DNA from 2 places in the Ectobacillus soli genome. Region 1 is predicted to be linked to the other one. Evidence: riboswitches for the same ligand, from Rfam matches in the RefSeq annotation. Region 1 holds a riboswitch; the other holds the start of a gene.

Region 1 (5,713 bases):
TTGGCATCTGCAATTTGCAGGTGGACTATATCATGTTCTTAGTACACTGCGATATATACGAAAGAACCCTCGCGCTTCCATCATTTCTGATGTACTCTACTCTCTTCCACAATGCTACTTACTCGCTTCACAGTTGTGTGATTTCGATAGTCTCTGCACCTTCCCGAAAGCGGGCTTGGCTCAGGATTAGAATCGCTTCCTTCCCTGAATTCACGAGGTTTAAGCGACTGTGTCACCACAGAAGTGTGCCCTTATTGACACAAGCTAGTAAACTCCGGACAATTGAATTTGACAAAATAATCTCGTCCTTGATGATGATTATCAAACGTTTCTAAAACTTCGGGTGTATAATCAAACGCATAATTTGTTTGTTGATTTCCTAACAGCGTTACATCCTCTAACTCTTCGTTTTTACGTCCCGGCATGTTCTCTGCTCCTCTCTTATACTCCACGCTTATTGCCCCACACGAGCGTATGTAGCTGCGGGAGAACTGTTACATCATTCATATTCGATTCGATCACTTGATTAATTAACCATTCGTATTTATGAAGTAAATTCGTTACGAGCGTAGCATTCTGATCCGTATGGACATCGTCATTGCCTACCTGCACATAAAACGGAACGTCTGAATATCGTTGATGTACCTCTCTCGCATACGCAAAATCAGTTTCATCAAACACAACCACTTTAAGACTCATATGCTGATTACGTAGCCGCTGCACAATCGTATCTAGAATTTCAAAATTCGTTTCCATATGGGAGCTTGGTGGTTTGGGAGAGATAGTTACGTCGTCTATGTCAAGAAGCCACTCTTGCCATCTGCTACCTTGTGTTTCAATTGCGGTGCGAATATGATGTTCCTTCAACAAGGACACAAGATCGCCAATAGCTGGAATCAACACCGGATTTCCACCCGATATCGTAACATGTGAAAATCGATTCTCTCCTAAGCGCTGTAATTCTTCCCAAATTTCTTCGACGTTCATTCGCCTAATATGTTCCTTTGCTGACCCGTCCCATGTAAAAGCAGAATCGCACCATGCACAATGATAATCACATCCAGCTGTTCGAACAAACATCGTTTTTTTTCCGACGACCATTCCTTCTCCTTGAATGGTTGGACCAAATATTTCTAAAACCGGAATGTTAGTCAAGGAGCATCCACTCCCGTCTCATTTCAGCATAGCTAGTCGGTGTTTCATACAATTTCACAAATTCTACCCGTGCTTCTCGAAATTCCTTTGCACAACTCGCCAAGGATTCTTCCATTTTTTCAAAAATCCAAACGACCATGTTCTCTGCTGTTGTATTCATCGGTGGCAATGTTTCATTCAAATATCGATGATCTAAATAAATTTCAATCTGTTCTTTCCAAATTTTCTTTATATCACCAAAATCAACGGCAATTCCGATTTCATTTGGATATGCACTAATGCCAAACACAACTTTATACGTATGCCCATGCAAATTTTTGCATTTTCCTTCGTATGCATGTAAATGATGCGCAGCGTCAAATGTAAATTCCTTGCTGACCATTACACGTTTTGCATGGTACTTTAGCTGCGTCCGTTTTATATCAATATCTATTTTTTGTAAATTATCTACAATGCGAAAACCAAAAAAGCCTTGTTCCATTACGCATTCGCTCCTTCGCGCTCTGCGATAAACGTATCAAGACCAGCTTTTCGAAGCTTACATGCAGGGCATTCTCCACAACCATCTCCCATAATTCCTTCATAACAGGTTAATGTTTTTTCGCGGACAAAATTAAAAGCACCTAGTCTATCAGCCATTTTCCACGTCTCAGCTTTATTTAACCACATAAGAGGCGTATGGATAACAAACTCATAATCCATTGCTAAATTAAGCGTTACATTTAAAGACTTCACAAAAACATCCCTGCAATCCGGATACCCACTAAAATCCGTTTCACAAACACCCGTTATAATATGTCTTGCTCCTACTTGCTTTGCCAGCACAGCCGCAAAGGATAGAAACAATAAATTACGTCCATCTACAAACGTAGAGGGAAGTTCGCCGTCTTCCTGTGTAATTTCAATATCATTTCGAGTTAGTGCATTAGGAGCAAGCTGGTTTAACAAACCCATGTCAAGAATCGTATGCTTTATGCCCAGTTCCTTTGCAATGTTCGCTGCACATTCAATTTCTAAACGATGACGTTGATTATAATTAAACGTAACTGCTTCTACTTCCTTAAACTGCTGCAGCGCCCAAAACAAACACGTTGTACTATCTTGTCCGCCGCTAAATACAACAACTGCCTTTTCTTGCTTCATCATCGACTCATTCTCCTTTTCTCTCTTAAGAAAATTAGAAGACGAGTATTCTTGAACTTCATAAAAAACAAAACAAATCCTCTGGATGTTGTTTTTCTTAGTTTTTTATAGAGGGAGTTCGCGAACCTCTCCCATGCCTAGGCATGGACTTTCTTCCATTCAACTATTTTGTACGATAGGATACCTATGTATTGTAATAGAAAGAACAAAATTTCGCAACAGACCCTTCATCTAGTACAACTTTTACGTGGACAAATTATAGTATTTATATTTTTTTCTAATAATAGTATTATATACCTATAAAGATTTTTTCTTTGAAAGAATGAGGTGGTTTAGGTATTGAAGATTTTTATCGTCTACCAGCTGATGAACATGTTAATTATTTTAATTTCCACCTTAACATATCATCTTTTCTGGGTACAAAAAGGGAAACAACATCCCAAGCTTAGTTCCTTCATTTTCATTATTCTAAGTATATGCTCTGCCTTTCTTTGCATTACATTTGCAGCCCAGCCCTTTAGTGGCTATCGATTTGATATGAGACAAATTGTTCTCATTAGCAGTACCTATATTGGTGGTCCTGTTGCAGGAGGAATCGTATGGGTTGCAATGAATATATATCGTTTATTTTGGGGTGGTATCGGCGGGTATAATACCCTACTTGCTTCAACCATTCTATTTATAGTACTTATATTTACACGTCGAATTTATATCCAATCTACCTTTTCTAAGAAAATTGTACTGTCCATTTTCATCTCAGCCGTATTCTCAGGAGGTTGGATTCCATTTTTCATTGCTGAAGTAGGTCCAAAAGAATACATGGACTATATTATTGTATACCAACTTTGCAGCACGTTTGGAACTATATTAATACTCTATTTAATAGAAATTTTGCGTTCTCAGGTAAAACTCCAGGACGAACTTATGAACGCGGAAAAGTTTCAGCTTATTGGTGAAATGGCGGCTTCCATTTCACATGAGATACGCAATCCCCTCACTTCCACACGCGGTTTTTTACAGCTTCTTCAATCGGGAAATTGCTCGCGTGAAGAACAAAAGGTGTACTTAGATATAGCAATCAATGGGATTGACCAAGCAAATCATGTGCTTACGGATTACTTGACATTCGCTAAGCCAAGCATTGACAAAATGCAAACGTTAGATTTGCATCACGAGATAGCTAATGTTCTTAGTCTCATTACGCCGATGGCTAATTTTGCAAACGTCATCATTCAGTATAGTCCGCCTCATTATTCATCTTCCGTTCTTGGTGAAAAACAAAAGCTGCATCAATGTTTGCTTAATATTCTTAAAAACTCAATTGAGGCGATGCCTACGGGAGGAACTTTAACAATTTCAACAAAATCGTATGAACAAGAAATCGAGCTTCTAATAGAAGATACTGGAATTGGAATGAATGAAGATCAATTAAAGCGACTTGGGTCCCCCTTTTACTCTACGAAAGAAAAAGGGACTGGTCTAGGAATGATGGTCGTATTTAGTGTTATAAAGGCAATGGGAGGTACCATTGCCATATTAAGCAACCTCGATAATGGTACAAAATTCAAATTACGCTTTCCAATTGTAGTAAAAATGAAGAAAACGTAAACGTGGTACATTACGATTTCTTCATTTTTTCTATTACTGCTTTCTTTCATTCGATTTTTCGTTATCTGTAAGTTCTGCAAATGATTTCACTTTTCCATGTGGTTGTTGATTTTCTTTCCGTGATTTCCATTGTCGCTGTGCCTCTCGCTTTTGATCAGCCATGCCTATCATCTCCTTGTAAATCGTTTCTACATTAGAATGGCACATTCTGAAAAATATATTCTTTACAAATGGATTAGAAAGCATATACAAAACTTATAAAAAACTAATACATATCATGTGCATTTTTCATAACTATCATCTAGAATAATGCTTATGTAAGAATATTAAAGCAGAAAGGACTGACACTATGAACTTTCTAACAAGGTTTAGCTTAAAGAATGCGGTGGCTGTTTTCATCATCTCGTTTCTTCTCATTGTAGGTGGCTTATATTCTTTTAGCAGTCTAAAGGTAGATCTTCTTCCAAATGTTGAATTCCCGCAACTCTCTGTTGAAGTAGTATATCCTGGTGCATCCCCAGCAGATGTAAATGAACAGGTAACAACGAAACTCGAGGAAAAATTCAAAGGAATTGAGGGAATTAAAAAAGTAAGTAGCTCTTCTTTTGAAACGATGGGAATTGTGAATCTCGAATTTCCATTTAACACTGACATGACTAAAGTTGAGCAGCAGATTAACACACTAATCAAGGATGCCAAACTTCCTGATACTGCTCAAACCAAAGTAAATCGTTTTTCTTTTGGAACATTTCCAATTTACAACATCTCCATTTTCGGGAAAGACCATGCGGATGTTCAAACTTTATTAAAGGATGAAATCATCCCGGAATTAAACAAAATCCCTGGTATAAACAGTGTAACGATCGGCGGAACGAAAGAAAGTCTTGTGCAAATTACTGTAGATAAAGAAAAGGCTACACAATATGGCTTAACCCTTAGTAGCATAAAGGATCAAATTAATGCAAAATACTTATCCTTTCCTGCCGGGCGGGTTAACACTTCTGATCTACAAGTACCCGTACGTGTCGATGAAAAAGTAGATCAAGTGAAAAAATTAGAGGAATTGCAACTAACAGTTGGTTTTTTAGGTACAAAAACGACAGGGGGTACTCCAACTCCTGTAGCAGCTCCAATTTTATTGAAAGATGTTGCCAAAATTGAAGCCATAACAGATCAAGCTGAAAAAACACGCTACAATCAAAAAGATTCCATTTCAATGGCCATTACGAAAAAACAAGATGCCAATACTGTTGAAGTGGCAGATAAAGTAATGAGTACATTAAAGAAATATGACGACAAAATCAACTACAATATTGGATATGACTCAGCTAGCGGCATTAAGCAATCCGTTGAATCTCTTGTAAAAGAAGGATTACTTGGCGCATTATTTGCTTCAATCGCTGTACTTTTATTTTTACGCAATATTCGAGCGACCATTATTGCTATAATCTCGATTCCACTTTCACTGTTGTTTGCAAGCATCTTCCTAAGCAGACTTAATATTTCACTTAACATTATGACGCTTGGTGGTATGGCAGTTGCTGTCGGTCGTGTTGTGGATGACAGTATCGTTGTAATCGAGAATATCTTCCGCCGCGTACGAAAATCGAAGGACGGCATGTCTAACGAACTGGTAGAAAGCTCGACCAAAGAAATCTTAAAAGCCATTACAGCCTCCACCATTACAACGGTAGTCGTATTCCTACCACTTGGATTTGTCGGTGGCATTACAGGGGAATTCTTCCTACCATTTGCTTTAACCGTAGTATTTTCTTTACTAGCATCACTTTTAGTTGCCATCACAGTG
Region 2 (5,713 bases), on a different contig from region 1:
GACAGATACAAATTTTTCACCTTCATAGTAAGAAGATAGAAATTCATGAATTTCCTTTGCCCCCATTTTTTTAGAAAGCATACGTGGATGCAGTGCAATGGATACGGCTAACCCTTTATAATAATTCGCAACGATTGGTGTAAAAATAGGATCATAGGAAAGGCCGACTATTTTCTTCATTTCTGGTAGATGTTTATGATGCAAAGCAAGGGCATAATGCTTTGGACTATTGTATGCTTCCTTTTGCTCTGATTCATATGTTTGAATCAGCTTTTTACCACCGCCGCTATATCCAGTTATCGACTGAGCAAAGATTGGATAATCTTGAGGTACAATCCCTTGTTCCACCAGAGGAGACATCGAGAGAATGAACGCTGTTGCATGGCAGCCTGGATTCGATACCCGTTTCGATGTGGCAATCTGCTCTCTTCTATTATGTAATTCGGGTAAGCCGTACACCCAATTATCATTAGTCCGAAACGCAGTACTTGCATCAATAATTTTCGTATGCGAATTTGTAACGAGCGTAGCAGATTCTCTTGCCACTTCATCTGGTAGGCAGAGAAACGCAATATCCGCTTCATTTAATAATAGTTTTCTTGCTTCTTTATCTTTACGCTTACTCGCATCAATTTCAAGAATTGAAAGGTCATCGCGTTTTTCTAAATATTCACGGATCTTTAGGCCGGTTGTTCCTTCTTGTCCGTCCACAAATACTTTATATTTCATGACAATCCCCCTAAAAACTATCTCATATGAAATATAATACAGAAATCTGAATAATAATACAATAGTAATTCTTTATTCCCTTCTTCATATGGACGAAAAAACAGCCTATACTAGGGTATTTTCTTCCCTTATTTTATTTGTATAGTATCTATTATTATAAATATCGTAACTATTCAAAACTTGACTAATAAAATATGCGTAAGGTATAGTGAAGCTGTATGCTAGAAATACAAAAATTTTATGATGCCAAATCTGCTAGTTTGCGAGTAATCGTTTCTTACAAATTCCAACTGGGAAAGGAAAATCATAATGAAAAAAATTCTAAATACCGCTTTTATTTACGCCATTTTAGGGCTACTTGCTGGCCTTTACTATCGACAAATTACGGTTTCCTTCAATTTTACTGGAAAAACAATGCTATCGATTCTACACACACATTTATTCGTGTTAGGTATGTTAATGTTCTTACTTGTTTTATTATTTGAAAAGAGTTTTTCATTATCTTCTAGCGATTTATTCAATTGGTTCTATTATATTTATAATATTGGTTTAATTATTACCGTTGTGGTTATGGGTGTGCATGGTACATTAACAGTTATGGGTGTAACAACAGGAGCTGCCATTGCTGGAATTGCTGGGATTGGACATATTATTCTTTCCATAGGCTTTATCCTCTTTTTCCTATGCTTGAAGGATCGTGTGAAAGCAGAAAAATAATATAAAGCTTCCATAGAAATTTATAATGAAAACAAGGACGACTCCACGTACATTCATTGAGTCGTCCTTGTTTTCGCTTACTTTTTTATTGACGAATTGAATCATCATCCTTTAATATTAAAAATCGAGTGTTTACTTGAACGTGGTTCGAAACCCTCCCACGCTAAAAAACTAAGGAGAGAATGCAAAATGAAATTAAAAACCCTTGTTGGAAATGGAATTGTTGCAGCTTTGTATATCGTGGTTTCCGCAGTCATTCAACCTTTTGGATTTACCAATATACAATTTCGAATTTCTGAGATGTTCAATCATCTCGTTGTATTTAACAAAAAGTATGTGTATGGAATTATCCTTGGTGTTTTTTTAACCAATCTATTCTTTTCTCCCATGGCCCTATATGACTTGATCTTTGGAGTTGGACAGTCCATTCTTGCCCTTCTCACTACAATCTTATCGGCACGCATCATCAAAAGCATATATAAGCGCATGATTTTTAATACAATCGTATTTACCTTTAGTATGTTTCTCATCGCAGCCGAGCTTCACTTAGCCTTACAATTACCATTTTTGTTAACATGGCTAACAACCGCAATTGGGGAATTTATTGTGATGATTGTCGGCGTACCGATTATGTATACGTTAAATAAACGAGTCGATTTTGAAAAACGTGTGTAAGAACAAACCCAAGGTTCAATAACGGATCTTGGGTTTGCTACGTTAACGTTCCCCATTTTCAACACAAAAGAGAAGGTGCAAGGACCTTCCCTCAGAGATAGTATTCAAATATAAGCTAACCATTATGCTTCCAACGCTAGAACGGTTTCCAACAATACATTTACTCCTTTTTCACACTCTTCCCAAAGTGTTAGCTCATCCTCACAGTGACTTTTTCCTTTAATACTTGGAACAAATAGCATCGCTGAAGGAATGAAGCTTGCAATAAACTGGGCATCATGTCCTGCGCCGCTTGCCATCCGTTTATAAGAATAACCGAGTGATTGAGTTGCTTGTTCTAAGCTATTGCAAATGTCTTTGTCAAACCAAACTGTTTCTCTATCCCATAGCTTTGTCTTTTTCACGTCACAATCTTCCGTGCTCTGCAGCCCTATTATCATTTCTTCCACTTTGCTTATGACCACAGGATTTTTATGTCTTGCTTCCAGCGTGAAAATAACCTTATTCGGTATAACGGTATGGATATTAGGAAGAACGTTCATTCTGCCAATCGTATACACCAATTCTTTATCAAGTGTACTCAGCTTGCTACGAATTTCCGTTATAATATCATTTGCCGTAAAGAGTGCATCCTTTCTCATACTCATTGGAGTCGTTCCAGCATGATCGGATTCTCCGGTAATTTCAATTTCATAGCAGACCATACCAACTACACAATCAACTACACCAATAGAAAGAGACTCCGCTTCTAGAACTGGACCTTGCTCAATATGCATCTCGAGATAGGCAGTAGCATCCTTTAAACGATTATCACTCTCTCCTGCGTAACCACTTGCTTGCAGAGCTTGTTCAAAGGTAACACCTTCAGGATCTGTCTTTTTCATCATCACATCTTTTTCAAATTTCCCTGAAATAACTCCTGAAGCCATCATGGAAGGTTCAAATCTAGCTCCTTCTTCGTTCGTAAAATCAATAATGGTAATTGGAATCTTAGGCTTAATATTATGCTCCACTATCGTTCTCACTACTTCTAAACCAGCTACCACACCTAAAACCCCATCAAATCGGCCGCCTTTTTTTACTGAATCCAAATGCGAGCCCATCATAATAGGAGGCGCATCTTCTATTCCTGGAAGAGTTGCATAGATACAACCCATATCATCCACTTTAATGGCCATGCCTAGTTCCTCACAACAAGAACAAAAATAGTCTCGTACAAGACGATCTTCATCTGATAAAGCAAGTCTCGTCACACCATTATTTTTTGTACGACCATAATCGGCAAACCGCTCTAGTTCATCCTTTAATCGTTCCCCGTTTATCAAAATCTTTTGCTGTTGCATGCAAACACCCCTTCATGTCATAAATTTCATATCTCTTCTATACTAAGAAAGGCATCTTAAGTTTCAAGATGCCTTTGTCTCACATACGTATTACTTAAGGTGTCGGAACATTATTTAATTTTTCTTCTATTGATATATCGCTAGTAGCTGTACGCATTAGGAATGTATACGTTGCAAACCCAAAGCCAATTCCTAAAAACCATGAGTATGTGTAAAGGACATGCAGCGCTGGAATGATTAATCCAATAAAGGAAACAAGCAAGCCAACAGCTAATGCAACAAATGCTCGTGGATTCCAACCGTTGTTATACGTATACTCACCTGTTTTACTATATAAGCTCCTTACATCATATTGACTGCGGCGTACCAAGAAGAAATCCGCAATCATAATTCCTGCTACCGGACCTAGTGCTCCGCCTATAGCTCCTAGAACATTAAAGATTGTATCTGCATTATCAAACCAAAGCCAAGGCATGAAAAAGATTGCAGCTACAACCGAGATGAGCCCTGCCTTCACGAAGGTTAACTTTTTAGGGAACAAGTTTACAAGATCATATGCAGGCGAAACAACATTGGCAGCTACGTTAACGGATAAAGTAGCAATAAGAAGTGCAAATGCACCTAAAATTAGAACCAATGGATTTCCGAATTGTTGTAAGAGAACAACTGGATCCCAAATTGGTTTACCAAATGCAACGATTGTTCCTGAAGTCGTGATAATACTAATAATGGCAAAAATGATAGCCGTAATGGGTAATCCAATAGCCTGGCCAATCATTTGATCTTTCTGACTACGAGAAAAACGTGTAAAGTCAGGAATATTTAAAATTAATGTAGCCCAAGTTCCTACAAGTCCGGTCACAGAAATTGCGAAAATCTCCCAGAACTTTGAACCTGTTAAAGTGGACGGTTCCATAAATAATGGTCCAAGCCCTTTAGATACTGTAATAGCCCAAATAACAAGTCCTAAACCTAATACAATAATTAATGGACCTGCCCAAAGCTCGAAGAATTTAACACGTTCCATACCATGAGAAATAATGTATGCATGTAAAATCCAGAAAAGTGCAACTGCAATTGCCGCATTAAGTCCTAATCCTAAAATATTGTATTGTTCAAGTGAATTCCATCCTGGTATCAAAACACCCAAAATAGCACCAACTGCTTTGCTTCCCGCATACGCCTGAACAGAGAACCAGAAAATCGCAACGAATGCACGAATAAGTACAGGAATATGTGCTCCCTTATAACCAAATGATGCTCTGACTAATACAGGGAATGGTGTTCCATATTTCGCTCCAGCAACCCCATTTAACCACATCGCTACAATAAGAACGATGTTTGCTGTTATTACTGTTGCAAGTGCCTGCCAAACACTCATTCCTAGTCCTATCAAACTACCTGCTGTCTCGTAGGCTACGATATTATGAACCATTCCCATCCAAACAGTCGTATAGTTAACCCAATTCCAATTTCTTTTTTCTTTTGCAACAGGTGCTAAATCTTCATTATAAAGCGATGGGTCTTTCTCAACGATTTTAGTCGTATCATGGGCTAGTAGACTCAAAGTAATTCCTCCCTGTTTACAATATGGATGATGTTCTCGCGATACCTTCTATTATTCCTTTGTGCTAGTTGCAAATTGTAATGGTTTTCCTTCTAAAGGAGCATTAAATTTTCTACGATATTGGTATTTTCCATGACCTACCTGACCTGTAAAGGTTCCTTCATGTGCAACAATTTTTCCGCGAGATAGAACATGCGTAAGAACACCTTGTATTTTCGTTCCTTCATAGGAGTTATAGTCACAGTTTGTATACTGTGTTTTTTGACTAAGCGTTCTGCTTCGTGTTGGATCAACAATGACGAGATCCGCATCAGCTCCGATAGCTATTGTTCCCTTTTTCGGATATAATCCAAATATTTTTGCAGGTCCTGCACTCGTAATTTCTACAAACTTCTGTAAAGAAATTCGTTTTTCTTGAACACCATATTGGAAAGCAATTGAGTATATTTCCTCCAGTCCAGGAATTCCATTAGGAATTTTAGCAAAGTTTTCCTTTCCCAATGACTTCTGCCCATCAAAGAAGAAAGGACAATGATCGGATGCTAGCGTAGAAAGGACTCCGGTTTGAATACCAGTCCATAAAGCATCTTGATTATGCTTTTTTCGTAGGGGCGGGGAACATACATATTTTGCTCCTTCAAAATCTGGAAGTTCTAAGTAACTTTCGTCTAATGCTAAGTAC

The links. A riboswitch is a leader RNA that binds a small molecule or an ion and turns the genes downstream of it on or off. The one in region 1 is predicted to bind preQ1.
Region 2: another riboswitch for preQ1. It lies ahead of ACAN53_RS15450 (QueT transporter family protein); the one in region 1 lies ahead of queC (7-cyano-7-deazaguanine synthase QueC).

What each region holds. Positions count from the first base shown of each region.
Region 1 covers NZ_JBGJZM010000001.1:1,641,891-1,647,603, forward strand. The annotation lists partial or broken gene queF (preQ(1) synthase) at 1-4, opposite strand, end outside; gene ACAN53_RS08545 (hypothetical protein) at 252-425, opposite strand; gene queE (7-carboxy-7-deazaguanine synthase QueE) at 442-1,155, opposite strand; gene queD (6-carboxytetrahydropterin synthase QueD) at 1,148-1,636, opposite strand; gene queC (7-cyano-7-deazaguanine synthase QueC) at 1,636-2,298, opposite strand; PreQ1 riboswitch class I at 2,390-2,433, opposite strand; gene ACAN53_RS08565 (ATP-binding protein) at 2,671-3,906, shown strand; gene ACAN53_RS08570 (DUF6254 family protein) at 3,940-4,068, opposite strand; gene ACAN53_RS08575 (efflux RND transporter permease subunit) at 4,256-5,713, shown strand, end outside.
Region 2 covers NZ_JBGJZM010000003.1:189,241-194,953, reverse strand. The annotation lists gene argC (N-acetyl-gamma-glutamyl-phosphate reductase) at 1-729, opposite strand, end outside; gene ACAN53_RS15455 (DUF2871 family protein) at 1,039-1,446, shown strand; PreQ1 riboswitch class I at 1,583-1,627, shown strand; gene ACAN53_RS15450 (QueT transporter family protein) at 1,636-2,121, shown strand; gene ACAN53_RS15445 (Zn-dependent hydrolase) at 2,244-3,464, opposite strand; gene ACAN53_RS15440 (NCS1 family nucleobase:cation symporter-1) at 3,559-5,031, opposite strand; gene hydA (dihydropyrimidinase) at 5,083-5,713, opposite strand, start outside.